Regions from separate parts of the Paenibacillus marchantiae genome, predicted to be linked through region 2. Evidence: riboswitches for the same ligand, from Rfam matches in the RefSeq annotation. Region 2 holds a riboswitch; each other region holds the start of a gene.
The links. Region 2 has a riboswitch for thiamine pyrophosphate ahead of tenA (thiaminase II). Riboswitches for the same ligand answer to the same signal wherever they lie in the genome.

Region 1 (7,525 bases), 1.1 Mb from region 2:
ATCTTGAAGATTCATTCCGGCAAGTTTGGAGTCCTAAAAAGCCCTATACATATTCTGATTCAAATGGTAGCAGTATTAACTTCACACTCGATGGGTATGTGTATGCCTATGATGCAGGCTTGGGCATGTGGGTTGAGGGTTTCCAGAAAGAACTGGCCTCCAGCACACAAATCCCTCTGCTTCAGAATGCCGAGACGTTTGAGCAGGTCAGACGAGGCCGGATCGTGACAAGTGTGCAGGAAGATTTGGCAGATGTTATTAACCGGCATAATGAGTTTGCAAGAAGGAATGGTGTTTCCTACACCTTTACCATGCCTTTGATTTCTCAGGAAGACTGGTACAATTCGATTAATGATACGGGGCTGATGGCGTTTATTCAGGGAATACCTGTAGGTAACCAAAAGATTAACAATTATGCCATTGGTGGTGGCAGACTGGTGAAGAAAACAGCGATCGTTGGCGGAGTTGATCCTGTAAGTGGAATTAAATACTATTACCCTTCCACATGTAGCAATGGTTACAGAGCCGAAGAAGTGTTTACAAATGCCAAACAAGCGGCAGCACAAGGTTATTTTGAGTATAACTGTTCCATAAATTAAAGGCAGTTTGTTTGTAATATAAAAGCGAGGTTGCATGAGATGTTTACATTACTTTCAGAAAAGGCGACACCTGTGCTAAAATAGGGTTTCGGAACGATAGTAATGTCCAATAGATAGGAGCAACCTCATCTTATGAGTTTATTGTCAGTAGAGAACGTGAGTCACAATTTTGGAGACCGCACGTTATTTAAAAATGTATCTTTTCGTTTACTTGCCGGAGAGCGTGTAGGTCTTGTTGGTGCAAATGGTGTGGGTAAGTCCACACTGATGAACATTCTTACCGGGAAATTGTTAAAGGACGAAGGGAAGGTCGAATGGACCCCCAAAGTTCGTTATGGATATCTGGATCAGCATACCAAGCTCACGCCTGGAAAAACGATTCGTGATGTGCTTAAGGATGCGTTCCTGCCCTTGCTTGAGTTGGAAAAAGAAATGATGTCTATTACGGATCAGATGGCAGACGCCGATCCGGACAAGCTCGAATTGTTGCTGGAAGAAATGGGTGACATTCAAGAGCAACTGGAGCAAGGTGATTTTTATCTGATTGATGTGAAAGTGGAAGAGATGGCAAATGGACTGGGCTTGTCCGCCATCGGCCTAGATCGTGACGTGGCCGCGCTTAGTGGTGGTCAACGTACGAAGGTATTGCTTGCCAAGCTCTTACTGGAGAAACCAACTGCACTTCTGTTGGATGAGCCGACGAACTATCTCGATGTGGAACACATCGAATGGCTGACGCGTTACCTGAAGGATTACCCGTATGCGTTTATTCTGATTTCGCATGATACAGAGTTTATGAATGAGGTCGTTAACGTTATTTATCATCTGGAATTTGCCAAGTTGACGCGTTATGCAGCGAACTATAACAAATTCCTTGAAATGGCCGACATGAATAAGGCGCAACATATTGATGCTTATGAGAAACAGCAGGAGTTTATCAAGAAGCAGGAAGATTTCATTCAGCGGAACAAAGCCCGCGCTTCCACTTCAGGTCGTGCCAAGAGCCGTGAGAAGCAGCTCGGCAAGATTGAACGGATTGATCGTCCAGACGAAGCAGCCAAACCCACATTCAAATTCAAGGATGCCCGGGCGAGTAGTAAAACCGTCTTTGAGGGTATTGATTTTGAAATCGGATATTCATATGCATTATTGCCTAAAATGACGATGACGATTGAGCGTGGCGAGAAAATTGCCATTGTTGGATGTAACGGTGTAGGTAAATCCACACTGCTCAAGACGATCTTGGGGAAAATCCCACCAATTAGCGGTAAGACTTTCTTGGGGGACTATCTGGAAACAGCCTATTTCGAACAGGAAGTACGTGCAGGTAATATTACCCCGATCGAAGATGTGTGGAATGAGTTTTCTCATCTGACACAGAATGAAGTCCGGGGCCATCTCGCACGTTGTGGATTAAAAAATGAGCATATCACCCGCCCGCTTAACGCGCTTAGTGGTGGTGAACAAGCCAAGGTTCGTTTATGTAAGCTTCTGATGCGTGAAAGTAACTGGATTTTGTTCGATGAGCCCACAAACCATTTGGATGTAACCGCAAAAGCAGAGCTGAAACGTGCCCTGCAGGAATTCAAGGGTACCGTGCTGCTCGTATCCCATGAACCTGAATTTTATGAAGGTTGGGTAACCAAAACGTGGGATGTTGAAGCTTGGTCCGACAAACAATAGTTTCTACGAAATTCTTCGCACCAGAAACAGCAACTTCGTTAACTACATGACTTCAGCAATGGTGAACAACGTAATTCATGGAAATGTACGGTGACAAAAAAAGGTGTCTATGGTAACATAGGCTACAGCTTCATATGAACACTAGGGGGGCCGCACGATGCGGCTGAGATGGAAGAATGCGATTCCGGACCCTTTGTACCTGATCTGGATCATACCAGCGTAGGGAAGTGGCGCGTTTCAGCTAATGACAAAGAGCTTTATCGTTGACTTTGCGATATGGCCTGCAAGATGAATCATGCAGTTCTATGTATACAGCGTTGCGACTATGGATGGTTTCTATAGTTGTTGTGCGTTATGTATAGAGTAATTGCATGCGACAGTCATTCAGTTGATCCATGAATTTTAAATTCGTGGCCACTCCCCTACGGGAGTGGCTTTTTTGTTGTTGTATATCAGCTTAAATCATGCAAGAGGAGGGCGAATAGGACGGTAATCTTCCACGAACATGTAATAACAAGATCATTCGAACTGCATGTGGTTTCACCAGGTACAGGAGACTTGGACTCTTTTCTGAATATTGCTAAGGGTATATGGCGGTGGGTCGATTATATCCACATTCGGGAAAAAAAGCTGACCCTTGAAGAACAGATGTATTGGGCGCAAGGTCTAAAAACACAAGGTGTTCCATCTGTCCGAATCATTATGAATGGCTCAGATCAGCTGGATCAATATGCTTCAATTGGTGGTGTGCATTGGGGTCAAGCAGTTACTCGCAGCTATGATAAGGATGAGTTGAGGAGAGTCGATCGGCTGCGCGTAGGCATATCGGTTCATTCTCTGGAAGAAGCAAAAGTTGCAGAAGAACAGGGAGCGGATTATCTCTTTTATGGGCATGTCTATGCTTCAAATAGTAAACCGAATTGCGAACCCAGAGGGCTAAGTGCGTTAGCTGAGGTATGCTCTAATGTTTCGATTCCCGTGATCGCGATTGGCGGGATTAGTCCTGAGAATATTGCTGCCATTCGAACTGCTGGTGCTAGAGGAGCCGCTGTAATTTCAACGATTTGGACGACCGATAAGCCGGAAGTAGCTGCCGCTTCATTGCGACAGGCGATCACGGATTCAGACAAGTACGCCGAACCAAGGAGATGAAGATCTTGAGAGAGGAAGCAAGAAGTCGAAGCAGGAATCGTTCAGGCTATCATCCAGGAATCGTTTCGGAAAGTAAAGTTGGAGCGGAAGTTGGAGGCAAGCTTCATGCAGAAACCATTATTGTAGGTGGAGGAGTTATCGGATGTGCCATCGCATGTGAACTCGCTACTCGAGGCCATGACGTTCTTCTGGTTGAGCGGGCGCGGATCGCTGGGGGAACTTCCTGTGCAGCCGCAGGCATGCTTGCTGCTGATAGTGAGGAATTCACTCATGCTGTAATGGCAAAGCTTGTAAGGCAGAGCAGAGCTTTGCTTCATGAGCAGAAGGAACGGATCAGTTCGCTTAGCGGAGTGGAAATGGGGCTGCAACAGCATGGATTTATTACTCCTTTTCGTTCATACAGTGAGGTCAGCAGTTACAAGAATGATCGTAGATCGTCTACCTTATCTACAGAACATATTTGGTGGGATCGTATTGCTGTCCAACAGGAAGCTTCATGGTTAAACAGGGATACGTATGGAGCATTTTACAGACCTTCCGAGAGCGAGGTTCTTCCTGTCAACTTAACGCAGGCTTATGTCAGATCGGCTCAAGCCATGGGTGCAAGGGTGATGGAAGGGGTACAGGATGTCCGTTTGCATACGAATGTAAACGGTGTGCAAGGAATCGAGACTTCAATAGGAACGATGACATCGAGAAATGTCATTATTGCTACAGGGTTACATGGTGAAGAATTGATGAGACATGTAGGTCTGAAATCGCCTGTTTTACCAGTAAAGGGGGAGATTGCAGCCGTGCAGTTTTCTCCCCACCATGCCGGGTACAGGCCAGACAAAACGGTGTATGCAGAGGATATATATATTGTTCCCAAAGCCAATGGAGAAGTATGGATCGGTGCAACAAGCCTTCCTGGAAGAACAGACATGAAAGTTTCGGTACAAGGCATTCAGAAGCTGCTTGCAGCTGCAACAAACTGGGTACCTGGCATGAAGGAAGCACATTTTATCCGAGCGTGGGCTGGTGTCCGTCCTTCGACTCCGGATGGATTGCCCTATGTGGGGGCTTGTGATAGTGTACCGGGTTTATTCGCTGCTTTTGGACATTATCGTAACGGCATATTGCTTAGTGCAATTACAGCCAGCCTTATGGCTGACTTGATTTGTGGCAAAACCTCGGAAGAACTGGGGATTCAGGACCTTTGTCCAGAACGTTTGAACATAAAGGAGATGTTGCAGTGAACATCATTGTCAACGGACAAACCATGCAAATTGAAGATAGCTTAAATCGTGTAGATAAATTGCTCCATTCATTTAATTTGCAAGTAAAAACCGTCGTGGTTGAATTGAATCGGCAAATTTTAACGCGGGAATATCATGAAACGACGGCGTTAAGAGACGGAGACCGAATTGAAATTGTACATTTTGTGGGAGGCGGTTGAATTATGTTGAGGATTGGAAATTATACGTTTGAGTCTAGATTGCTGCTGGGTACAGGCAAATTTTCGGACTTGGAAGTGCAGAGCCAGGCGGTTGAAGCCTCCGGTACGGAAGTATTAACGTTCGCGGTTCGGCGTTTGAATCTGGAAGATCGGAACAAACAGCACTTTCTGGACACACTGGACTTGAAAAGGTATACCCTACTTCCGAATACAGCGGGTGCTGCAACAGCAGAGGAAGCTGTGCGAATCGCTGAACTAGCTCGGGCTTCAGGACTTTGTGATATGATAAAAGTAGAAGTTATCGGCGACGGAATCACATTACTTCCTGACCCAATTGAAACCTATAAAGCTTGCGAGATCTTGCTTGAAAAGGGCTTTACAGTACTGCCTTATATCTCAGACGATGTTATTCTGGCCAAGCGATTGCAACTACTCGGCGTACATGCTGTTATGCCTGGGGCTTCACCGATAGGGGCGGGGAGAGGAATTATTAATCCCTATAATCTGGAGATTATTATTGAACAAGCCGTCGTTCCTGTTATTGTGGATGCAGGACTTCGAGCACCTAAAGATGCTGCTCATGCGATGGAGCTGGGAGCTGACGGTGTATTGTTGAATACGGCTGTCTCCGGGTCCGGAGATCCGGTGAAGATGGCGAAGGCAATGCGAATGGGGGTTGAAGCAGGCAGACTGGCTTATGAGGCAGGCATGATTCCCGTTAAGCGCTATGCAGCAGCGAGTAGTCCGGCGGAAGGAATGGTTCATACATGACTAATCAGACACGATCTTCTGAACAGGGAGACCGCTATTCCAGACAGGAACGGTATGCACCTATCGGTAAGGAAGGTCAGCATAGATTGAATAACAGCAAAGTATTAATTGTTGGAGCGGGCGCGCTTGGTACGGGTATTGCGGAAACATTGGTACGTTCAGGAATTGGCCATATTACTATTGCAGATCGTGACTATGTGGAGTGGAGCAACCTACAGCGACAGCAATTATATATTGAGCAAGACGCCATTCAGCGAATGCCCAAAGCGATGGCAGCGAAGAAGCGCCTATCTGACATTAATTCTAACGTTGAGGTTGTAGGCAAAGTGATGGACGTCAGAGTAGATGAACTGGAAGAACTGGTTCAGAACGCAGACTTGATCATGGATGCAACAGATAATTTTGATACCCGGCTATTAATAAATGATATGTCTCAGAAGTATCGTATTCCGTGGATTTACGGAGGATGTGTGGGCAGTTATGGTATTACCTACACGTTTCTGCCTGGAGAAACGCCTTGTTTAAACTGTTTGTTGGGAGAGGTTCCGTTAGGTGGGGATACCTGTGATACATCAGGCATTATCCCTCAGGCGGTGCAGATGGTTACCGCTAATCAGACTGCCGAAGCAATGAAGCTTCTCAGTGGTAATTCAGGTGCACTGAGACGCAAGTTGTTATCATTCGATGTGTGGAGAAATGAATACATATCCATTAACGTCGACGGTGCCCGAAAAGAAGATTGTCCTTCCTGCGGTGTAAAGTCTAACTATCCGTACCTCTCTGCCTCAAACCTGGAAAAAACAGACGTATTATGTGGTAGGGATACGGTACAGATTCGCCCTTCACGGCGAATGAATCTGGATTTACAACATACGGCTGATCGTCTCGGCAAGTTGGATGAAGGCAAAGTGGAGGTTAATCCATTTTTGGTTTCTTTTACAACGGGAGCGCACAGGATGGTCATTTTTCAGGATGGTCGTGTCCTTGTTCATGGAACAAAAGACACGGCAGAGGCGCGTACGCTGGTTCACCGGTACTTTGGTTAGAGAAAAATCAAATGAATGTTCCGCGTCCGTTCCTTCCGGGAATGGACTTTTTCATTTTACGGCATGATAAACATACAACAATGCTGCGATGCACAGTGGTCACAAGGATGTGGAGACCAAGTGTAGTTTAAACCAACAAATGTAGCAGCGTACAAGACAGGCCGGGTGAAAAAATGAAAACATCCATATTACTGGTTGGCAGGGGCGATCTGGTTTCTTTTATTCAAGGCATACTGTGTGCAGAAGGGTACCAAGTCGAGCAAATGGAATGGACAGATCTGAACCGTATTTCTGAACTAACACTCACGAATCTTAATATGATCATATTAATGAATGAAGGATGTCATGAAGATACCCTGAAAAATGGACTAGAGTCTTTTGTGCACGTAGGTGTCACCTCCCCATTACTTGTGATAACTCCCAAGATATCGCCTGAATTGATTGTGGAATTACTCGATTACGGCGCTAATGATGTGATGGAAGCACCTATTCACGGTAATGTGATGATGGCCAGAATACGGAATCTTTTACGTGTGTTCTCGCATGCTTCACAGGAAGATGAAGAAGTCATTGTTGTACATGACCTCAAGGTCAATCTGCGTTCACGTCGTGTAAGTCGTGCAGGCGAATATCTGGTATTAACTCCAAAAGAATACGAATTGCTGGAATTTTTGGCTCGTCATGTGAATGAGGCGTGTCCCCGGAGCGTTATTTTAAGGGAAGTATGGGGGTATGATTTTGCAATGGATACCAATGTGGTGGATGTATATATCAAACATTTACGAGTGAAGGTGGATAAGGGGAGGAGTGTCAAATTAATTCATACCGTTCGTGGC
Region 2 (7,525 bases):
CGAATCAATCTCAAGTTCGACACACTCAGCGTGTTGCTGTCCACGATTGGATTCGGCGCATTGCTGTATGGCTTCAGCCGGGCAGGAACTCTGGGATGGTCAAGCGCAGAAGTAATCATATGCATTGCAGCAGGAGTCATTGCTCTTGGACTGTTCACATGGAGACAACTCGCGTCTGCAAATCCGCTGCTCGATCTGCGGGCTTTCAAGTATAATATGTTCTCACTGACCACAATCATTAATATCGCGATCACGATGATCATGTATGCTGATATGATGTTGCTTCCTTTATACCTCCAAAATGCACGGGGTTACACTGCATTGGAGTCCGGATTATTATTGCTTCCAGGGGCGCTTGTCATGGGCTTCCTGATGCCGATAACGGGTAGATTGTTTGACCGGTTTGGCGCAAAATGGCTGGCGATTATCGGGATGGTCATTACGATTGTAACCACCATCGGGTTCATCGATCTAACGGATTCTACTAGCTATACTTACCTAGTATTGATGTCAACAGGTCGCCGAATTGGTATGGCCTTGCTTATGATGCCTATCCAAACAGCAGGTTTGAATCAACTGCCACCAAGACTAGGACCACACGGTACAGCAATATCAAACACTGTCAGACAGGTAGCTGGCGCTGTGGGTACTTCATTGCTCGTAAGTGTAATGACCAGTCGCACAACAGCACATGTTCAAGATATGGTTGCAACGGGTGCAGCCAAAGGCTTAACCCAGCAGCAGTTGGGAATGGAATCCATGATCCAGGGAATTAATGATGCTTATGTTGTCATTATTGGCATTGCCGTTCTCGGATTGCTCCTTTCCTTCTTCATCAAACGTACCAAACAAGCGACGGAGGAAGACTCCAAGCAGCCTGTAAGACAAAAAGTCTCGATGAATACAAATTAAGAACAATATTTACATGAATTACATCATGTAGAGCCTATTGTATCTTATATAAAAAGCGGCAGATCAGGACACTAAGTTTTATGTCCAATCTGCCGCTTTTTTGTGGTGTATTACATAATATAAATGAACAATTTGCCTGCACACGTAAGTAAGAACAGCTGCGTTAACTCGTTCTCTCCATGAGGATCTGCCTGAATTGTTCGAGATACGATCTGCAATCTTTGACAATCCTGTTTGTCTCACACTGAAGAGAAGACGATTCAAATTCCGTTTGAAACGCCTGTAGCGTTACTTCCAACATGGAGATATTGATCTCTTTCTGCTCAACTAAAACAAGCAGCCCTTTGGTCAGTTCTTTCGCTTTAATAGGTACTTCCAATTGGAGAATAGAATGACTGAATTTCTGAAGACCTGCAATCAGGTTATTTTTATCCAACACAATTTCTTTGGAATCAGGAGCGATCATCAAAAGACTTGGAAAATCAATAATATGCTCTTGTCTTTCCAGCATGGAACGAAGCAAGATTTCAATGTAGTTCAGGATTTTGGGCACAAGATGGTTCCAATCCGGTTGGTCAAGATGGAAGTTTCTCCACATGTTCGAGATTTGATGGATCATGCCAAAACCAAAAATAGCCCCTTCATAAGCAAAAGGTTTTAATTCTTTCCCAAATACCTGTACCAGTCGTTCAGATAACCAATTTAACTGCATGCGAGTCAAGTTTTTCAGATCGCATTCTCCAGAGTAGAAGCCTGTCCAGAATAGCTCCACAACAAGCTTTTTTTCTGGCAAAATCATCGGCACCATAATCTGATCCACCAGTAAATCAAAATCGGAAGCATAGCTTTGGCTCTCCAAATCTTTACGAATCATCATATCTTCCTGTACACGTTGCTCCAGAATGGCAAGAATACAATCATCCTTCGAGCCAAAGAATTTATAAAATGTTCCTTTGGACACACCTGACTCGTCTAGGATCATTTGTATGGAGGTGTTGGTCACTCCATGTTTCCCAAAGAGTACAAGCGCTGAGTCCAATAACATTTGTTTCCGCTTATTCATAAGTTCCCCCTGGATGATTTAGGTGGTTCACGTTACGATATCTAGTAACCTATTGCAAATCCACTGCAAACATCATATGTTCCTTCCAAATCCCCTTGATTTTAATATTCTGCCGGTCCGTCTCCTGAAAGCCCGCCTTGCGAAGCACTCGAATCGATCCGGCATTGTCGGGCAGCGCACCTGCCTCCACTCGTTTTATACCCGCTTCATTCATAGCAAAATCCAGTGCTAGCTGAAGGGCTTCACTCATATATCCCTTGCCATTCTGCACCTGATCGAGCACATAACCAACAATCCATTTGGTGGTGGAATCCAGTTCAAGCTCGAACAGAGAGATCTCCCCAATAAGCTCATGCGTATGGTTCAGAAAGATCCCGAAAGAGTACCGTTTCCCCTCTTCCCTCGCCTTGTTCCAACCTTCGAGAAGGGCTACTTGGCCCTCCAATGTATAGAATGTATCCGATCGTTCGCTTGCCGATATTTCTTCGAAAATAGCCCGGTTACGGAACTGCAAATCCAGTAGCCCAGCAGCGTCTTCCACGTTCAAAAATCGTAAATAGATGCGTTCTCCACGATTGTTCATCTGTATGTTCATCCTTATCTCTGGTTGTAGTAGATTGCATTCATCAGTACGAGAGTTGCCGTTTATAAGCCATATCCCAGAACAGATATTCAAATTCAACACTTCTTCTGAATATGTCTTCAATGGCCTCCAGTTCCGGCTCTGTTTTATGTTCACATAATGCATCCAGTGTATCATAGAACCATTCGAATGAGTCGCGGAATTCATCACTTGCATAATTTTCGATCCAAGTCTGATAGAAATTGCCCTCTAATGAATCTCGATATTGTTCTTTTAATCTTGTGGCATAGTCGTAATACGTCCACGCACAAGGGAAAATGACGGCGATGATTTCAGCAACCCCACCTGTTTGTGCAACACTCATCATATTCGACGTATAGGCCTTGTTATAAAGAGAGGGTTTGACAGCATGATTTTCATCCAGCGTAATCCCAAATTCATTCATATAATTTCGATGCAAATCCATTTCTTCGTACAGAATAGCGTGTTGAATAACCGTAAAGTTCGTCATCATTTTTTCATCTGTCGCCTTGACCGCACCCATGGCAAAAATCTTCGCATATTCAATCAGATATGTATAGTCCTGAAGAAGATAAAACTTAAACGCTTCCTGATCCAGTGTGCCTTTCCCCATTTCATGTAAAAAAGGATGGTTGTATCCATCTTCCCATACGGTTCTGGACTTATCTATTAACGTTCTTGAAAATGACATGATCATTTCTCCTTATATTAAAATTATAATGTTCCCGCTTCACATCCAGCTATCGCGTTCTGTCATCCAAAATGCAGACCAAAAAGCCCTTGTCCTATTTTCGGCAAGGGCAAAATAACATGAGTACATGTCATTTGCTCCCTACGTCAGTATTAACTAACAGGTTCAAAGGGTCAGGTTTTAACCTTCTCAACTGCGAACAGTCCCCCTGCAAATAGCTCAGGCTTATTACAACATGTGTTTTTCCAAATGTCAACTATTCCTATTAATCTTCAAGTTCCTCTAACTCTTCTTGCAAGTTTTTAAGTCGAGTGCGGATATCCTTAATCATACTTTGCAATTTGTTTAACTCATCCACCCATTTTTGCTCATTAGAGACGTTCGTCGCTGAAGTTGCATGATACGCCGGAGACGTCCTTAACTTGTCTAAATCCGATTCGTAACCCCTCCGCTCTTCCTCGGCTTTTGCTAGTTCCTCCTCGGCGATGCCAATCTGGTGCTCCAGATAAATAATGTCTGATGAGTTACCGTGAGTTAAGCGCTGTGAATACGTCATCGTTCACCTCATTTCTGATAATCCATTGCTTTTCCAAGGTCATATGGCTGAATATCGATATCCAAATCCAAACCCATAGCCAACTTGGCCAGTTGACTTCCAATAAAAGGCCCCATCGTGAGACCAGACGCTCCAAGTCCATTGGCTGTGATCAAGCCCTCCCAACCAGGAACAGCACCCATTACCGGAAGAAAACCTGGTGTAAACGGACGGAAACCTACTCTTACTTCCTGAAACGTGCTATCGGCTAAACCTGGAGCCAGTTCCAATCCTTTATTCAAAATTTCCTGCATTCCGCCTGCGGTTACTCTTATATCATAGCCTTCAATATCATTTTCGTGAGTCGCCCCGATCACAATCTTCTGTTGATCAAAGGCTAACAGATATTGATCCGAAGGAGGCATGACCACAGGCCATTTCCCAGTGTCTTCTCGATCATGAACCTGCAAATGCATAATTTGCGCCTTCTGATAATGAACCTTAAAATCAATGCCCAAGGGCTTCAACAGTTCACTAGCCCAAGCGCCGGCACACACAATAACCTCGTCAGCCGATATGACTTGACCGTCAACAACCACTCCAGTTACTCGGTCCGATTCATATTGAAGTGTCGCGTCCCCATTAATCAGGACCGCTCCATTTCGCTGTGCCGATCGGATTAAGGCATCACGCGTTGCACGTCCATCGATACGCGCAGCTCCGCTGATGTAGACGGACTGAAAGTTCTCCTCCAGGAGAGGAAAACGCTCATGGGTTTCTTTTGCATCCAGACGGGTAATATCGGCAATCTCCGGTGCATCTTCTTTACGAAGGTGTGCTCGCTCCTGCATCTTGTTGATTTTCTCTACTTCCGTATGAATACTAAGAGCACCCACTTGAGCGTAACCCGTTTCCGTTTCCCCTTCACTCTTGAGTTCTTCAATTAAACCGGGATAAAAACGTGCACCCGCCTTGGCAAGCTGATACCAATCCTGATTACGGCGCTGAGATAACCAGGGACAGATGATCCCGGCAGCAGCATCCGTAGCCTGCCCTCGATCTTTCCGGTCTATAATAAGAACTTCCGCACCCCGTTTTGCCAATTGATATGCTGTGGAAGCCCCAAGAATTCCTGATCCTACGACGATGACTTTCTTCATGACTGCATCCCTTTCCTAAATCACTGTATCCATTATAGCGTATACTGTTTGGTCTGATAATGGCAAGGCATCGACATGATGATACATAATCCTAAAAGGTTTTCGATAAGTCGTTCATCGAAGTAAATAGTTCGTTTAAATTAATGTTATTTATGTAATATAATTCAAATCAGGTTTCTTTTAACTCTGTATCCGCGCCATTTACGCACACGACCTTTAACGAAATGAGGAATAACACAACGATGCCGAAACCTAGTACGGGGAATTCACTGGATACCGATATGCCGCTTATGATTACAGGTCAAAACCAGCTGACCGTAGATGAATTAATGAATTGGAACGGCCATTCACGGGATTACAGTATTGTGCAGTGTATCGGGGGAACAGGGAAAATTGCAGCCCAAAATCATGAGTTTTCGATTCGGAAAGGAACAGCTCTTATTATGTTCCCGGAGGTCACATACCGTTACGACAATTTGAGTGATTCATTGTTGTTCGATTGTTTGTCCTTTAATGGCTATTTATTGCCCCGGTTTCTGCATACCTTGCAGATCGGGGAGCTGCGCGCCTTCAAGCCGGATGGGATGCTTCATATCCTGTTGCATGAAATAACGTTGGCGCTACAGTCCCGGCACAAGGATCAGATCTGGCACGTATCCGCATTGCTATACATGCTACTGGTCAGGTTAACCATTGATGGAGATCGTTATGGTGCTTATGAACGCTCGGATGCCCGATTAAAGCTGACCGGACTGGTTACTTTTATCAAGCAAAATTATGATCAGGATATCTCGCTCTCCATGCTGGCTCAGCAAATGGACGTCACCGAACAGCATTTGAATCGGATATTCAAAAAGGAATTCCAAATGACTCCGCTTGATTATCTGACACGGTATCGGTTATTGAAAGCCAAAGAAATGCTCGTCCATGACGCCGGAATAACGGCCCACGAGATCGCCCGGGCTGTTGGTTTCAACAGCGCCAGTTATTTTGGATCCGTATTCAAAAAATATGAAGGAATCTCCCCTATCGAGTTACGCAAGCAATACCAGAGTTAAAGGATTTCCATCGTGATCTCTGCCAGCGAGGTTAACCGCAGATCATACTTCGAGAATTCCAGATTACGCGTTACCTCGTTAGGCACAATGACACAGCGAATCCCCGCGGCTTTGGCTGCCTTCAGTCCATTCGGCGAGTCTTCGAACACAACCGCTTCGGATGCCCCGATCCCGAGACTCTCCAGGGCGAGCAGATACAATTCCGGGTCCGGTTTAACCCTCTTGACGTCCTCGGCTGTATGAATGACATCGAATAGTTCGAAAATGCCGAGTGTGCGCAAATAACCATGAACCCAATCCCGGGTAGAGCTGGAAGCAACGGCAAGTTGAATTCCCTTTTTACGGGCAGACCGGAGCAACTCATGCACGCCTGGAAGAATTGCTGCCTGTCCCAGGTATGCTTCGTATTTCTGTTCAGAGAGCAACTTGATATGATCGTGATCGATCGGTTTTTGCAGCGCTTGCTCCAGGTATAGAAAAGGGTGAAATTCTTCAAACGATGTTCCTACGTTTTTCGACCAAAGCTCTAGCCCAAGTTCAAGTCCATGCTCTTTATAAATATCGCGAAAAGCATAGAACCAGGGAGTCTCCGTGTCCACAATAAGTCCATCAAAATCCAAAATAAAAGCTTGTACCATTCCGCTTTTCTCCCTCCAATGATCAGCCGATTGGCGGGAAAATAGGCTTAGAAGCGTGCAGTCACGTCCGGACGGGTAACATTCATCGATAAAAAGTGACAGGTGCATCCCGTTCCGGCTGGTGACTGTCCAACAACTCCAGCCCGGATCTCTCCCTCTATCGGCATGCCGAAATATCGAATTAATTTCCACTCCACCCCATCGGGTGAATAAAAGAATGAAATGCAGTCCTCCACTTTGCGTATGCGCAGATAAGGATTCGTTACGGGAACTTCAACCGAATTGCAATCGTCGGATGAACCTTCCTTCGTTACTACCGACACAATGGTAGCCGCTTTTCCATCATACTCAAAACAAAGCTTGCACCAGTTTCGCTCATCCGCCATCACCATCAAACATCCGGAATCATACTGATGTTGCATGTTCACGGTTAGCTGGGTCGTCATTTCGAAATCATTAGGCACCGGCATCGACAGAAATGGCGCGGTTGCACGGATGTGTTTACCCGCTGGGTCCTGGAAAAAGTCCGTATCAGCCTGAGCTTCTACAATTAGAACGCCTTGATCGGTATAAGACCAGGTCTGTGGCTCATTGATCCAGTTCATTTGGTTTCTTGATTCTGTTGCAAATACGTTTGTCATTTCTATGCCTCCCAGGTTCATTTTCTGTATTATATATTCGTTTCATATACAGAAAACCCCTTCTCCTACATATTTTTGTAAGTACTGATCACTTGGGAGTGTTTCTGGGGATCAGGGAGGAATAACATAATGACCATGAGTACGATGTAAAATATAAGAATAACACTGAATAACAGCACAGGATTATAGTGATACAGTAGCCCTGTCAGGTAACCTGATGGAA
Region 3 (7,525 bases), 2.7 Mb from region 2:
CCAGGATTTTGTTGGACTTGTCAAAAGGTAAGGAAAATGCAATTTTTCGCGCTACAGGTCCGACAATAAAAGACTCCACCAGAAATGCAATGACAAAGCACAATATGAACTGAAGCAGTATTTCAAGCGCGGACATCTTGCTCAATAACCCATTGTGCCATAAATTGAAGGCCATCATGACGATGACCATTCCTGTGCACATCATCATTCCAAAAATAATCTGTTCTTTCTTCGTTGTTGGCAATTCTCTCATCCTCTCTGTTTACCTTCGTAATTATAGAGATGACGAACCCCTCCTCATAAGTGAACATTCTGTGAACAATTATAATTTTTCCAAATTAAAATCTTATTTGACAACCTCGTGGTACAGCCCTATGATATCCCTTAAAATGGTAGAAAAGATTCACTGCATATAAAGGAGGATTTGGATTATGAGTTTTCAAAAGCGCATTGACCACGTCGGCATTGCCGTTCGTGATCTAGAGACCACGCTGCGTTTCTATACGGAGATTGTTGGTCTTGAATTGAAAGACCGGGTAACCCACACCAACGGTGTCATTCAGCTCGCCTTTCTCGGCTTCAACGGAAGCGATGAGACCGAGATTGAGTTGATCCAGGGATACAGCGACAAGCTGCCTTCCGAAGGTACGGTGCATCATTTTGCTATCCATGTCGATGACCTTGAGGCTGAGTACAACCGCATTAAGGCAACTGAGGCCGAGTTTATTGATGGAGAGATGATTACACTGCCTAACGGTTACCGTTATTTCTTCATTTATGGACCCGAGAAGGAATGGATTGAGTTCTTCCAGCGCTAAGAATTGGAGCTGATTTATGAACATTTTAATTACCGGCGCAGCCGGAAAAATTGGACGTGACTTGTCCCAACACTTGTCAGAAGCATTTCACCTGCGACTAACGGATTTGAATATCGACAGACTGCATACGTATCAAGGGACAAGCCATGAGATCATGACACTTGATGTGACAGATCCCGAAGCCTGTCAGCACGCTTGCGAAGGCATGGATGTGGTTGTACATCTGGCGGGAGATCCTTCCCCGCATGCTGGATTCTATGAATCGTTGTTGGACATCAATATCAAGGGCACGTTTAATGTATTCCGTGCAGCTAAAGACCAGGGTGTGCGGAGAGTCATTCTGGCAAGCAGTGCACAGACGATTGAGGGGTATCCCATTGATGCTCAAGTCTATCCGGATATGCCGACACGCCCACGGAATTTGTACGGGGTTAGCAAATGTTTTGGTGAATCGCTCGCTTCCTATTTTGCGTATACCGAAGGTTTACAAAGTGTAGCAATACGTATAGGTGCATATGATGATTTCCAACCGGATGGACCCGCGCTGGAGGCAAGGGATATGAGCGCGTATCTTAGTCCGGCTGACTTGTGTGATTTGATGTTCAAAGCAATTACAACTACAGATCTGGAGCCCTTCACCATACTGCATGGGATCTCGAATAATCGGTTTAAACGATTGAATCTGGAAACCACTCAGAAACAGGTAGGCTATGACCCGAAATCCGATGCTTTTGCACTCAGTCAGATTTCCTTATATGATTCGCCACGATAATTGTTGAAAATCACACATCTAGAGAGGTCGTTATACGCATGTATAATGGCCTCTTTGATTCATTCATACGTGCCCCTATCCAGTTCCTGACTGGACATGCGTAGGCCTCTGGCCTATAATTACACCTAGTAATGCCCGTAACTTCATAGTTTCCCAGGGGAGTCGGAATAGGCCGGCTGAGAGTGTATCCCACCAAGATACTGACCCTTAGACCTGATCTGGATCATGCCAGCGTAGGAATCGGAGTATATCGAATTGGCCCAGCCTCTTTGCTGAGTGCCACATCTCTAACGCCTGCACGCGTCCCGGATTAACGGGGCGCTTTTTTAATGTTCTTTTATATAGCCAGAGAGCTAAAAAAAGTGACGTCATCCGGATCATAGCTGGTATAAATCTGTCGATTTATGCAAGAAGCTTGGATATGAAGCCAAGGAGTACCCCGCGCCACTGGCCGGACAACATGAAGGAGAGAAATGAAGATGAGATGGCGTAAAATGATGGGCCTAATGCTCTTGTGCGTACTACTTGTGGCTGTGGCCGCATGTGGCGGCAAAGAAGCTGCACCTTCAGGAGAAAATGGCAGCAGCAACACCGAAAACAGCAATGAAGGTGACAACGCAGCCCTCAAGGATATTAAAGTGGTGCTGGACTGGACACCAAATACGAATCATACCGGCCTGTATGCGGCCGTAGATCAAGGTTTTTACAAAGCCGAAGGCTTAAATGTCGAGATTGTACAGCCAGGTGCCGGAGGCGCGGATACGATGGTAGCTTCGAACGAAGTGCCTTTTGGCGTAAGTTATCAGGAGAGTGTAACCCAGGCCCGCACACAGGGCGTACCGCTCGTGTCCATCGCTGCAGTCATTCAGCATAACACGTCCGGATTTGCCGCTCCGGTGGACCGGAACATCAAATCCCCCAAAGATTTTGAAGGTAAAACCTATGGTGGCTGGGGCTCTCCGGTGGAAGAAGCTGTGATGCAGTCCATTATGGAAGGCGAAGGCGCCGATGTATCCAAAGTAAAAAATATTAGCATGGGCGATGCAGACTTCTTCACCGCTGTGAAACGCGATATCGACTTTGCCTGGATCTTCTACGCGTGGACGGGCATTGAAGCCGAACTGCGCGGGGAACCGATCGACATGTTATATGTGAAAGATTATTCCGATTCACTGGACTACTACACACCTGTACTCGTTACCAATGAAAAGACGATTCAGAACGATCCCGAGCTGGTTAAAGCGTTCTTGAAAGCGACTTCCGAAGGATATCAATACGCGATTGAACATCCCGAAGACGCTGCCAACATTCTGATCAAGGCCGTACCGGATCTGGATAAGGATCTTGTACTCGCAAGCCAGAAGTGGCTGAGTCCAAAATATCAGGATGACGCACCGCGCTGGGGTGAGCAAAAGCAGGAAGTATGGCAGAACTATACGGATTGGATGTTTAGCAAAAAACTGCTCGATGAGCAGGTAGATGTATCCAAAGCATATACAAACGAGTTCTTACCCCAATAAAATTATCCATATAAAACGAACTTAGTATTTACACGATGACGAAGAGGACAGAAATAACGTGAAAAAGCGAAGCGTTCGCCTTTATCACCGGATTTTCCCTTTGGAGAAGGGAATCAAAAAAATCTGGGGATAACAGCGATTGGAAGGTTATTCTGTCATCGAAGTGGCAAGTGTAACAGTCATTAGTTCATTTTATATATTTCGAAAGGAAAAGTGATCTCTCATGGCAAGCACACTACTTAGCATTCAAGTCATTCCCAAAACGCCAAATGGCGAAAATTCCTATCCTTACGTTGATCGTGCCATTGAAGTTATTCAGCAGTCCGGCTTGAAATATCAGGTTAATCCACTCGATACCACGATGGAGGGAGAACTAGAGGAACTGCTGGAGGTTGTCCGCAAAATGCACGAAGTTCTCGTGGAAGCTGGCAGCCCAAGCATCATCTCACAGATCAAAATCGCCCATAGCCCAAGTGGCTTCAGCATGGACACCCTGACGGAGAAATATCGCTAATGCATGCCTATTGGAAAAGCGTATGGCCGCCCTTTGTGGCGGTTATTCTCTTTATAGCGATATGGCAGGGAGCCGTCTCCCTGTTCCATATTGAGAAATGGATGCTGCCTGCGCCTTCGGACATCGCCCATGAAGCAGCCTCCCAGGCCGAGCGACTTGGCATGCATGCATCGGCAACAATCCAGCTGACATTAATAGGATTTGCAGCAGGTACGCTCGTGGGATTACTGATTGCGATGGTGCTGCATCTGATTCCATTTTTGAAATCTGCACTCTATCCATTACTTATTCTTAGTCAAAATATACCGACCATTGCGCTTGCTCCGCTCTTGCTGATCTGGTTCGGATTTGGGCTGCTGCCCAAACTAATTACCATCATCCTGGTCTGCTTCTTCCCGGTAGCTGTAGCTGCCATGGACGGGTTGACCCGCACCGATGCGGCGATGATGAACTATATGCGCATGGCTGGTGCAAAACGCGGCCAAATTTTCTGGAAGCTCGAACTTCCACATGCATTGCCCTCGGTGTTCTCGGGGATTAAGATTGCCGCTACGTACAGCGTCATGGGTGCGATTATCGCCGAATGGATCGGTGCAGATAAGGGCATCGGCTATTATATGATGCTGCAAAAATCAGCCTATCGGACGGATCGTCTTTTCGTGGCAATCATGATTATTGTGGCATTGAGTCTGCTGCTCTTCCTGCTCATTGCGCTACTGGAGAAGCTGCTCGTACGCTGGCGACCACAAAAGCGATAACTTTGAAATATGCACCATATAAAGGTTAGGAAGTGATGACAAGATGACACCCGAACACAACGAGCGGGTAGCTACTGCGCCGGATGAAGGTGCAACCACTCCAACGAGTAATGGAGTTCCTGAGCATGGAGCCGTTGCCTTACCTGCACATCATTCATCACCCGCGTTGGAAGTTCTGAACGTGAATGCTTCGTTCCGAGAGCGACGCAGCACTTTGCCCGTTCTGGATGGCCTTTCTCTGACCGTGGAACAAGGAGAATTCGTAGCCATTGTTGGTCCTTCCGGCTGTGGCAAAAGCACCCTGTTTCACATCATCGGCGGTCTGCTGAAACCTCAGGAGGGACAAATCCTGATGAATGGTCAGGATGTCACCGGACAACGCGGCAAGATTAGCTATATGCCGCAGCAGCCTGCCCTCTTCCCATGGCGTACCATTGAGGACAATGTGCTGCTTGCAGGTGAAGTGTCTGCGGATGCACCACCCCGAGCAGAGGCGCTTGCAGATGCCCGGAAGTGGCTGAGCAGTGTCGGACTGGCTGGGTTCGAACAAGCCTATCCGCATATGTTATCGGGCGGCATGCAGCAGCGGGTTGCCTTTCTGCGCGCCCTGCTCAGTCCGCAGGAGCTGATGCTGCTAGACGAGCCTTTTAGTGCGCTGGATGCACTGACCCGTAGCGACATGCAGCGCTGGCTGCTCGATATCTGGGAACAGAACCGCCGCTCGGTGCTGTTCATTACGCATAATATCGAGGAAGCATTATTGCTTGCGGACCGTATCTATGTTTTATCAAATCGGCCTGCGGCTGTACTTCACGAGGTCGATGTTCCCTTTGATCGTCCACGTCGCGAAGCGATCACGGAGGAATCTGCTTTTCTTGAACGGAAACGGCAGATTTCCCAGTGGATGAGAGAAGAACAGCAGAAAACCCGCCTATCTAAATAGTGCGGGTTTTTGAGTTATTTTTTCCCTAAAATGGGTGATCCAAGACAAACTACCCTGCGTATCATTGGTAAAAGACAAAAAGGAGGGGTCCATCCATGCAATCAACCGCTTTTGCACCCTTGATCGATGCACATCTTCACCTGGACAAATATACACCTGAAGAACAACGTGAGATGCTGCATTCCTTCCCATCCCAGCAGGTTGAGTCTGTCATCGCCGTTTCCATGAATCTGGCTTCTGCCCAGAGTAACCTAGAACTAGCTTCCCAATACCCTCGTACCGTATATCCGGCCTTTGGGTTCCATCCCGAGCAGCCCCTGCCGTCCCTGGCAGAGCAGGATCTATTTTTCAAATGGATCGAAAAGCATATGGGACAAGCCACAGCGATTGGGGAAGTTGGATTGCCTTATTACAACCGACAGGAAGCTGAACAGGCGGGACAGTACTTTGATCAGAGCGGCTATATCGATCTGTTGGAGCGATTTATCCAGCTAGCGAAACGGCACGGTAAACCGATTGTGCTGCACGCTGTATACGAGGATGCCGATATCGCCTGTGACCTGCTGGAGCAATATCATCATCGCCGGGCACATTTTCACTGGTTCAAAGGCTCCAAGCGGACCGTCCAGCGAATGGCTGACAACGGATACTTCGTCTCATTTACACCTGATATCATATACGAAGAGGAAATTCGCGAATTAGCTCGCCAGTATCCTTCCGAGCAGGTTATGGCAGAGACTGATGGACCTTGGCCTTTCGAGGGACCTTTCCAGGGAAGAATGACGCATCCAGCCATGACCAGACAGGTCATTCAAGCGTGGAGTGAAGTGACCGGTATGGGAACGGAGCGGGCTGCGCGTCTCTTTTATCAGAATACGAAACGCTTCTACGATCTTCCTTAGGTCCGAATTGGCATCCATTCTTGTGCTGGTTCCTCAATTAAAAAGATATAGTATGCAAAAAAAGAAGTCAGTCGACATCTGCCGGACTGACTTCTTTTGTATTTACACTTAACGTTTCAAGAATCCTTTGCCTTCGAGGAATGGCTTCATCTGTAGACGTACCGGCTCTGTAAGACGTTTCGCCATCATTTCGGACCACGGTGTAGAACGTTCCCCTTGAGTGCGCTCCTTCATGTATGCAGCAGTCGTTTCGTCATAGCTCTCGACGCCTTTGAGGGTCTGCTCGGCGTTATAGCGGCCATGGTGCAGGACAGCATCTAGTGGTAGACGCGGACGAATACCCGTATCCTGATCAGCAACACCAATGCACATTCCATATACTGGATAGACGCCGTCGGGCAAGCCCAATACTTCGCTCACTTCCTCAATACGGTTGCGCAGCCCGCCAATATATACAATTCCGAAACCTAGTGACTCTGCTGCAAGCGCAGCATTTTGCGATGCGAGTGCAACATCAATGGTGGCCACCATAAAGTTTTCAGTGGAGTCCTCATAGGATTCCTTTTCAGGCAAATGACGCTTGGCAGCATCACTCAGGCGATAAAGGTCAGCACACCATACAAGAAACACAGGGCATTCATTGACGTAAGACTGATTGCCTGCCAATTCAGCCAATTTGGCCTTCTGCTCCTGTTCGGTAACAGCAATTATAGTATAGGCCTGCACACTACTTGAAGAGGAAGCCATCTGCCCGGCCGCCACGATTGCTGCCAGCTGCTCCTCTCTTACAGGGTCTGGCTTGAATTTCCGCACAGAGCGGTGCTTCATCATCAATTCAATGGTTTCGTTCATTGCTATTCACTCCCAATCCTCGTAGTACGAATTCAATGGTTTGCTCAGCCAGCTCATCTGTGTTCATATCCTGATAGTCAAAGCTAAACCGCGAATTCTTGGCCCGTTTGTGCGCCAAAGCCACACCCATGACCTGAAGCATCGCATAAGATACGGACTCGATCTGAAACACGCCCTGCTCCTTGCCTTCTTGCAGCAGTTCTCTCACTCTGGTCCAGACGGGGTCCAAAAAACGAAACACGGTAGCTGTGCGATGGGTACGCAGCGTAATTTCAAGCTGCACAATATCGCTCATTTCTCGGTCGGTCATTGTGAACTTTACAACTTCACCTATGATTCGTCGGATACCCTCCACGGGGGAGGACATGGACTCTTCAGCCAACTCGTTCATCATATGATCAGGAAAAAAGTGCTCAAATAATGCTTCGAACACCTTTTCTTTTCCA
Region 4 (7,525 bases), 2.2 Mb from region 2:
ATTAATCAATAAAAGTGTCAGGGCAGGGTGGGCCATTAAATCATGGGAACTAAACGCTATTCTCGGATAGCTGGAAAGTCCATATAGAAAGCTTAATTAAAGAGTCCTTATCCTCGATAAAGATTCTAATCGTACAGTTATTGAATTCCGTAACTACTCATGTTATCGACATCTGATAATGAATTTACAACTTTCAAATTTCCCTTGATCTCGTCCAGTAATCGATTTTACTTACTCACCCTGCAAGTTGATAAAAGCATCCTCAGCCTTTACGGAATCCGGAATCAGTTCACTTTGAACCAACCATGCACGTACATTTTCCCAAGAAGAGGCGTCCTGCCTGCCAAACGGCTGACCTTCTTCATTCATCAGTGGCAGTAAAATGTTTAGACTTTTGATTTCGATCTCCGGGTCAAGTGGAGACGTTTCGTTCTCATGTGCGAGCAGAATGTTCAGCGCGTCCTCGGGGTGCTCTGTTACATATTTCTGTCCTTCCTGCATCGCTTTGATGAAGCGGGTAAGCTGATCTTTCTTCGCTTCAATGCCCGCATCACTTGCAGTGAGGACCAGTTCATAATAATCAGGTACGCCGTAATCGACGGGATTGATCGCTTTCATGGCATGGCCTTCCTTTTCCAGAATCAATTGTTCATGGTTAATAAAACCACCCATAATGGCATCTGCCTGCCCGGAAGCCAGGGAAGGGATCAGGTCAAATCCCACATCCACCAAATTCATCTTGTCGGGATTACCGCCATCCTGGCTGATCATGGTACGCACCATTGCTTCATACAAAGGGATTGAGGAATAGCCGACCGTCCTCCCTTCAAGATCTTTTGGCGATTTCACTTTACCGTCTGCTTCAGTCAACAGATGCACGAGCGGATGGCGAACGACGGCTGCAATCGAACGTACAGGAATGTTCTCCCCACGCGCGAGCAAAATTTGCGGCTGGTAGCTTAGTGCAAGATCGATTTTCCCGGCGGCAACAAGTTTGAGTGCATCATTCGTATCGGCAGGCATCTGGATATCGACATCCAGACCTTGATCCGCGAAGTAACCATTCTCCTGAGCAACATAGATGAAGGAATGCACTGCATTTGGGTACCAATCGAGCATGATGGACAGCTTGTCTTTGGATGTCGATGGCGTTTCTATCGCAGATGAGTCTGTATCGTTTGCATTGGAAGTTGAGCCTGTGGAGGGCGTATTGATGCCCGTTTTACCGCATCCGCTGACGATTAGCAAAAGAGACATGAGCAGAATGGGGAGCAGGGAATAGATATGCTTTTTATTCATAACGTAAAGTTCCTCGTTTCTTTTGTTTTTTTGTTTTGAAATCCGAAAGTTATCCAGCTTTTCTTCTACCTGCATGACGTGGTGTACCAAATCTTCTCTCCATCCATGCAATGAGTACAAACAGCGCGATACCAAGCAGGGATAATAGCATAATGGCGGCGAACATCGCATCCGTGTTCATATTGCTCGACATTCTGCGGCTGAAGTAGCCAAGCCCCTTGCTTCCACCAAGCCATTCACCGATCGTTGCACCGACCACACAATACACCACGGACATTTTCAGTCCCGAAAAGAAGGAGGGAAGGGCAAGTGGAATCTGGAGTTTGCGAAAAATATCCCACTTGGTGGCCCCCATCGTCAGCAGCAGTTCACGCTGCTCCGGATCACCCTTGCGCAGGCCATCGTAGGTGCTCACCACAATTGGGAAAAACGCGATCAGGAACACCACCGCCACTTTACTCCACAGCGTGTAGCCAAACCACAGGATAAAGACGGGGGACAGGGCAATCAGCGGGATCGTCTGACTGATCACGATGAAGGGATATAACGCTTTTTCAATCGACCGATTCATATGCATACCCGTTGCAAGTGCAATTCCGGCACCAATGGACAAGCCAAAACCAACGACAACCTCCATCAAGGTAGCAGGCAGATGTGTAGCCAGCAGAAGGTGGTGATGTTCATACAGCGAACGGACAATCGCCGTCGGGGCTGGAATGATGAAGGAAGGCACCCATCCCATACACACAATCCACTCCCAGAGAGCAAGCAGCAAGATCATGAGCAAAAGAAACAGACCATAACGGGCAAGCCAACCTCTTACGCTATGCTTCATGCTATCTCTCAAGTTACCGTCTCGCATGCAATTGTTCCTCCAGTAGTCGTCTCATCTGAACGAGAGCCGGTTCGTAGATCATGTCCGAATGTCTTGGACGTGGCAAAGGTACCGTCAGATCCTGCAGCTGTTGGCCTTGGCCCACCGGAGTTAACAGGATAATTCGATCACTGAGCAGCAGGGCTTCTTCAATGTCATGTGTGATGAACAACACGGTTTTGCCCAGGCCTTCCCAGAGCTCCAGCAGCCAGCGATGCATCTCACGTTTGGTCAGGGCATCGAGTGCGCCGAATGGTTCATCCAGCAGCATCAGTTGGCCACCTGTCAGCAAAGTACGAAGCAGCGCGACACGCTGGCGCATGCCACCTGAAAGCTCGTCCGGGTAAGCATGCGCGTGGCCGGATAAGCCAAATCTGTCGAGGCCAGCCAGGATATCTGCTCGAATCCTTATCTTATCCTGCCGACCTGCAGCCAGTTCAGAGGGAAGCATGCAATTCCCCATGACGGTTCTCCAGGATAATAGGAGGTCCTTTTGCGGCATGTAGGCCACCTGCCCCAGTCGCTTTCCTTCTTGAACCCAAGGAATTTCAATGGTTCCGTGTGTTGGCTCAAGCAAGCCTGCCAGCAGCTTGAAAAGGGTACTTTTACCGGAGCCGCTGGAACCGATGAGCGAGACGAATTCGCCTTTGGCTACACGCATCGACACATTGGAGAGCACGGGGGAATCCCTTTTTCCCGGGAAAGCGTAGCTCATGTTGTGAATGGTTATATCGTTATCCATCTCGTTCCGTCCCCCCTTGTTATTCATAATTCAACTTCAAACCGCGGGATCTTTAATTACACCTTCTGATCTGCCCGCAGAACGCGAAAAAGACCCACCCATTTCCGGAGAAATGAGTGGGTCTGTAAGTTCAATTCACATTAAATTCCATCATCAACATGAAAAAATCCGCTTACTGAGAGGCCGCTCCACTTCCCTCCGCTGGTATGATCCAGATCAGGTTCAAAGGGTCCGAATCGTTCGATTCGTCTCAGCCGCAAGGCTCCCCTAGTGCAATGTTCAAGATATGCAGTTGTGTGTTCAGCATATATCACATGCAAGTGGAATGTAAAGAGGGCGGCTTAAAAGAAGTGTGCGTAATGTGAGTTAGGAAAGTAACTAGGATTCTAATCGTTTGAATGTAACAGTGAATCAAGCTCCCCGATCAGACGGGCAATCTGCTCAGGTGTGCCAATCGTAATCCGAAGCCAGGTAGGCATACCAAATTCGGCACCGCCGCGGACAGAGATGCCTCTGTTCAACAATTCTTTGGTAATCGGGCCACTATCCTGCAACAGATCAATCATGATGAAATTTGTTTCGGAAGGGATGTAGGGTAAGTTCCACTGATCAAAGGACTGCATTAACGTTTCCCTTCCTTGACGATTGTAGTGCAGGCAGTGAGAAACAAATTCATGATCATCCAGGCTGGCCAAAGCAGCGGCTTGGGATGTGGCTGTCAGACTGATGGGCAGCTTGACCCGGTTAATGCCTTCAATAATGCTTTCATTCCCGATGCCATATCCAATTCGCAGGCCAGCAAGTCCATATATTTTGGAGAAGGTCCGCAAAATAATCAGATTATTATACTGCTCCAGCAGCTTAACCGTATCAGGATAATCTTCACTTTCCGCGAATTCATAATACGCTTCGTCCAGGACAACCACGACATGGGAGGGAACATGTTCGAGTAAACCAAGTAGGGCATCTGCCGTGAAAATGGTTCCGGTTGGATTATTCGGATTGCACAGCCAGATAATTCGGGTAGAAGCATTGATCCGTTGCCGGAATTGCTCCAGGTCCAGTGAATGGTTGACCAAAGGCACTTCATGAATGACCCCGCCTGCCAGCAGCGTAGCGCCCTTATACCAGTTAAAGGAGGGCACCGGAATGAGTGATTCCTCCCCGGGATTAAGATAAGCTTGGGCGGTAAGGGTTAGCAGCTCGAAAGATCCACTGCCAAATACCAGTTGGGAAGTACGCACCCCCAGACGTTCCGCAAGTTTGTCACGCAGCAGTTGGCTGGAACCGTCGGGGTATTGAGCCAAAAGATCGGAACTCAGCGATCTGACCGCTTCCGCAGCCAGGGGAGAGGAACCAAACGGATTCTCGTTCGCTGCAAGTCGATCCACACTTTCCAGTCCCAACTCCCGCCGGATCTGTTCCATGGATTTGGCAGGCGTATAAGCCGGAATTTGAGTTAAAAGGTCTTTAACAGGTGGAGAGGGAACGGGTGAAAGGGATTGCATAATCATGCCTTCTTTCCAGTGGAATTAGATCGAGAATGATATCTGTTTCTGAGCAATCTGCTGTGGTGTCTCTTGTGGAGGAGTCAACAAACGATTCAGAATCAGGTTTTCAAAATGAGCAAACCCGCTGTCCCGAACGCGTGGCCGCTCCAGCGTAATTCGAGTATCCATCGTTATATGACCATCCTCGATTAACAGCACTCTGTCTGCCAGCGCAACCGCCTCACTGACATCATGAGTGACCAGAATGACAGTCAGATCTTCTTCTACCCACAAGCGTTCGATTAATTGCTGCATCTCAATTCGTGTCAATGCATCCAATGCACCCAGCGGTTCATCCAGCAGCAGTAAGCGTGGATGACTTGCGAGTGCCCGTGCCAAGGCGACACGTTGTTTTTGTCCGCCAGATAATACCCCCGGCCAATCACCTTCACGCTCTCCGAGTCCTACATTGCGAAGCGACTGGCGTGCATCTTCCTTGTTCTTGTCGGGGATGCCCAGTCGTACATTGTCGAGCACGGATTTCCAAGGTAGCAGCCGGGCTTCCTGAAACAGAAACCGTGTCTCGGGTGCTGTACTGCCAAGCTTTCTGTTGCCCAGCATAATGCTCCCGGAAGAGGGGGGTTCCAGCCCGGCGATCAGACGCAGCAAAGTACTTTTGCCACAGCCGCTTCGTCCAACGATGGCTACAAATTCCCCTTGTCTTACATTGACGTTGATGTTGGATAGAATCGTCCGCTGATCATACGATTTCTGAACCCCATCTACTTGAAGAAAAGGACTGATCTGACTTGTGCTCATGGATCAATACACACTCCTTTGCTTTACTTGCGGGATAGGGCCGGGTTCCAGCGCAGCCAGCGCCGTTCCAGCCATTTAGCGATGGTATCGGACAGCTTGCCCAGCAGGGCATATAGCAGAATGCTTAAGACGATTACGTCCATCTGCATGAATTCCCGCGCGTTCATCGCCATGTATCCAATCCCCGCATCCGCCGCAACCGTCTCGGCTACGATAAGTGTCAGCCACATAATGCCAAGTGCATAACGAATGCCCACCAGAATGGAAGGCAGTGCACCAGGCAGGATAATGTCCTTATAAAGGGACCAACGGCTGAGGCCATATACTTTGCCCATTTCAATCAGACCGGGATCGACTGATCGTATGCCGTGAAACGTATTCAGATATACCGGAAAGAATACACCCAGGGAAACGAGGAATAATTTTGCTTCTTCACCGATCCCGAACCACACAATAACGAGGGGGATCAAGGACAGATGAGGAATGTTGCGGATCATCTGCACCGAGGAGTCGGCGATCTTTTCCGCAAGGGAGGAGATGCCGTTCAGCACACCCAGCAGGAAACCGAGACCCCCACCAATGAGGAATCCTCCCAAAGCTCGTCTGGCGCTAATACTGATATTGTTCAGTAGTTCACCGTTACGAAGCAGACGAATGAAGGCCTCCAGTACCTGAGCGGGCCGGGGCAAAATATTGGCTGCAACAACTCCAGATGCAGTCAGCCATTGCCACAGAGCCAGAATGAGTAGTGGTACAACAAAAGGAATGAACTGGTTAAACCATGCCCGGTTAAAGGTTTTGGACCGCACGTTATGCCTACCTCCTTGCTTCCTTCGTTATTGGCTACCTGGAGCTGGAAGTTGATCTTGAAGTGCATCACTCCAGAATGTGCTCACATCGACTGCCTGCTCAAAAATTCCCGCTTGCTGAAACGTATCCGCTACGTCCTGTTCAGACTTGATGGCCTCGTCAGAAATGGCAACAATACGTGATGGGCGTTGTGCTTCTCCATCCGTGTAGGTTTTAAGGGCTTGATCCACGGGCTGGTGGGTGTTGTCTGCTGTAATTTGAGCCCACGCATCCTTATTGGCACGAGCCCAATCATTGAATTTGTTGATTCGCTCCAGATAATCGGCAAGGGCCTCTTTCTGTTCCGCATTTGCAATAGCCTGATCGGAGGCGGCTACAAGGAAGCTGCCTGACAGGATATCTTTGGCGCTGGCGAGCGTTGTTGCTTCATTCTGATGTGCGGAGATGATGGCATTGCCGTAACTGGCAAGTGCATCCACTTTCCCGCTTATCAGGGCGCTGAGTCCATCGGCTGTTGAAAGTTCGACCGGACTGATGTCACTCCAGGTTAATCCGGCTTCTTCCAGCATTTTGAGCAGGAAATAGTGGGCCGTTGTATTTTTTACGAAAGCAACTTTCTTGCCTTTCAGGTCAGCAACCGATTTGATCGATGAACCTTTGGGAACAACGACCTCCTGATTTAAGGTGCTGCCTTGTTGTACCGCAATAATCTTGAAGCTTCCACCATTGGCAGCTTGAGATGCAAAAATGGGCGGAATTTCACTGGTCACACCAAAGTCCAATTGGTTTGCAGCCATCGCTTCAAGGATCAGGTTACCTCCCTGAAATACGTTATAAGTGACTTTATAGGGGGTGTCATCGAGTCCGGCGGCTTTTAGCCCCAATTCGAGATTGCCCCATCCGGTCTGACCAACACGAATGGTAACGTCTTTATTCGAAGCAGCTGATGCCGCTGTCGGTGTTGTGCCTGTACCCGCGGCCTGATTGTCAGTTCCGGCAGAGCAGCCGGAGATCAGCATCAACAGAAGCGCGCTCAGAAAGGCAGTTAAGGGAAGAGTGTAATGGCGGTTTGGACGGATCATAGGGAGGAAACCTCCTTGGTGTATGTACTGCTTTCACTGGACTGACTGGATTCTATGAATGTTTGGCCGATACGGTCTGCCTGAAGAATGGCTTCGGTTACCTGCGCCGTACTAACTCCGAAGGAGAGATGCGCCGCACTGCCTTCCCGCAGCTGTAGTCCTGCTGCAATGCGCGCAGCAGCTTCCTTAGGCTGTTGTTGTATGCCAAGCTCGGCAAGAGTGATAGGCAGATTCAGCTTATGTAACAGAGTGATCAGCTCATGAAGCTCATCCCCTGCTTTGCCTTCAAGAATCCACTGGGTGAAGAGTCCAAAGGCTACCTTTTCTCCATGTAGTGAAGCGTGTGTTTCGGGTAATTTGGTGAGGCTATCATGTAGCCCATGAGCAATCGCGGCATGAAGTGATCCAT

Region 1: another riboswitch for thiamine pyrophosphate. It lies ahead of PTQ21_RS24210 (thiamine phosphate synthase); the one in region 2 lies ahead of tenA (thiaminase II).
Region 3: another riboswitch for thiamine pyrophosphate. It lies ahead of PTQ21_RS07470 (ABC transporter substrate-binding protein); the one in region 2 lies ahead of tenA (thiaminase II).
Region 4: another riboswitch for thiamine pyrophosphate. It lies ahead of PTQ21_RS09620 (ABC transporter ATP-binding protein); the one in region 2 lies ahead of tenA (thiaminase II).

The regions. Positions count from the first base shown of each region.
Region 1 is NZ_CP118270.1:5,398,091-5,405,615, reverse strand. Features, by position in the region: gene PTQ21_RS24220 (hypothetical protein) at 1-599, shown strand, start outside; gene PTQ21_RS24215 (ABC-F family ATP-binding cassette domain-containing protein) at 732-2,282, shown strand; TPP riboswitch at 2,416-2,525, shown strand; gene PTQ21_RS24210 (thiamine phosphate synthase) at 2,841-3,434, shown strand; gene thiO (glycine oxidase ThiO) at 3,440-4,672, shown strand; gene thiS (sulfur carrier protein ThiS) at 4,669-4,872, shown strand; gene PTQ21_RS24195 (thiazole synthase) at 4,876-5,643, shown strand; gene PTQ21_RS24190 (MoeB/ThiF family adenylyltransferase) at 5,640-6,689, shown strand; gene PTQ21_RS24185 (winged helix-turn-helix domain-containing protein) at 6,863-7,525, shown strand, end outside.
Region 2 is NZ_CP118270.1:4,279,928-4,287,452, reverse strand. Features, by position in the region: gene PTQ21_RS19585 (DHA2 family efflux MFS transporter permease subunit) at 1-912, shown strand, start outside; gene PTQ21_RS19580 (TetR/AcrR family transcriptional regulator) at 1,076-1,975, opposite strand; gene PTQ21_RS19575 (GNAT family N-acetyltransferase) at 2,025-2,558, opposite strand; gene tenA (thiaminase II) at 2,602-3,270, opposite strand; TPP riboswitch at 3,392-3,490, opposite strand; gene PTQ21_RS19565 (hypothetical protein) at 3,536-3,826, opposite strand; gene PTQ21_RS19560 (NAD(P)/FAD-dependent oxidoreductase) at 3,835-4,965, opposite strand; gene PTQ21_RS19555 (AraC family transcriptional regulator) at 5,208-6,023, shown strand; gene PTQ21_RS19550 (HAD family hydrolase) at 6,020-6,661, opposite strand; gene PTQ21_RS19545 (DUF1349 domain-containing protein) at 6,709-7,302, opposite strand; gene PTQ21_RS19540 (MFS transporter) at 7,368-7,525, opposite strand, start outside.
Region 3 is NZ_CP118270.1:1,610,764-1,618,288, reverse strand. Features, by position in the region: gene PTQ21_RS07485 (DUF2798 domain-containing protein) at 1-244, opposite strand, end outside; gene PTQ21_RS07480 (VOC family protein) at 432-818, shown strand; gene PTQ21_RS07475 (NAD-dependent epimerase/dehydratase family protein) at 835-1,590, shown strand; TPP riboswitch at 1,736-1,848, shown strand; gene PTQ21_RS07470 (ABC transporter substrate-binding protein) at 2,070-3,110, shown strand; gene PTQ21_RS07465 (thiamine-binding protein) at 3,334-3,624, shown strand; gene PTQ21_RS07460 (ABC transporter permease) at 3,624-4,382, shown strand; gene PTQ21_RS07455 (ABC transporter ATP-binding protein) at 4,426-5,325, shown strand; gene PTQ21_RS07450 (TatD family hydrolase) at 5,421-6,227, shown strand; gene nfsA (oxygen-insensitive NADPH nitroreductase) at 6,336-7,079, opposite strand; gene PTQ21_RS07440 (TetR family transcriptional regulator) at 7,063-7,525, opposite strand, start outside.
Region 4 is NZ_CP118270.1:2,099,335-2,106,859, forward strand. Features, by position in the region: gene PTQ21_RS09610 (ABC transporter substrate-binding protein) at 232-1,299, opposite strand; gene PTQ21_RS09615 (ABC transporter permease) at 1,349-2,161, opposite strand; gene PTQ21_RS09620 (ABC transporter ATP-binding protein) at 2,148-2,942, opposite strand; TPP riboswitch at 3,092-3,194, opposite strand; gene hisC (histidinol-phosphate transaminase) at 3,302-4,423, opposite strand; gene PTQ21_RS09630 (ATP-binding cassette domain-containing protein) at 4,448-5,224, opposite strand; gene PTQ21_RS09635 (ABC transporter permease subunit) at 5,248-6,033, opposite strand; gene PTQ21_RS09640 (ABC transporter substrate-binding protein) at 6,061-7,116, opposite strand; gene PTQ21_RS09645 (iron-containing alcohol dehydrogenase family protein) at 7,113-7,525, opposite strand, start outside.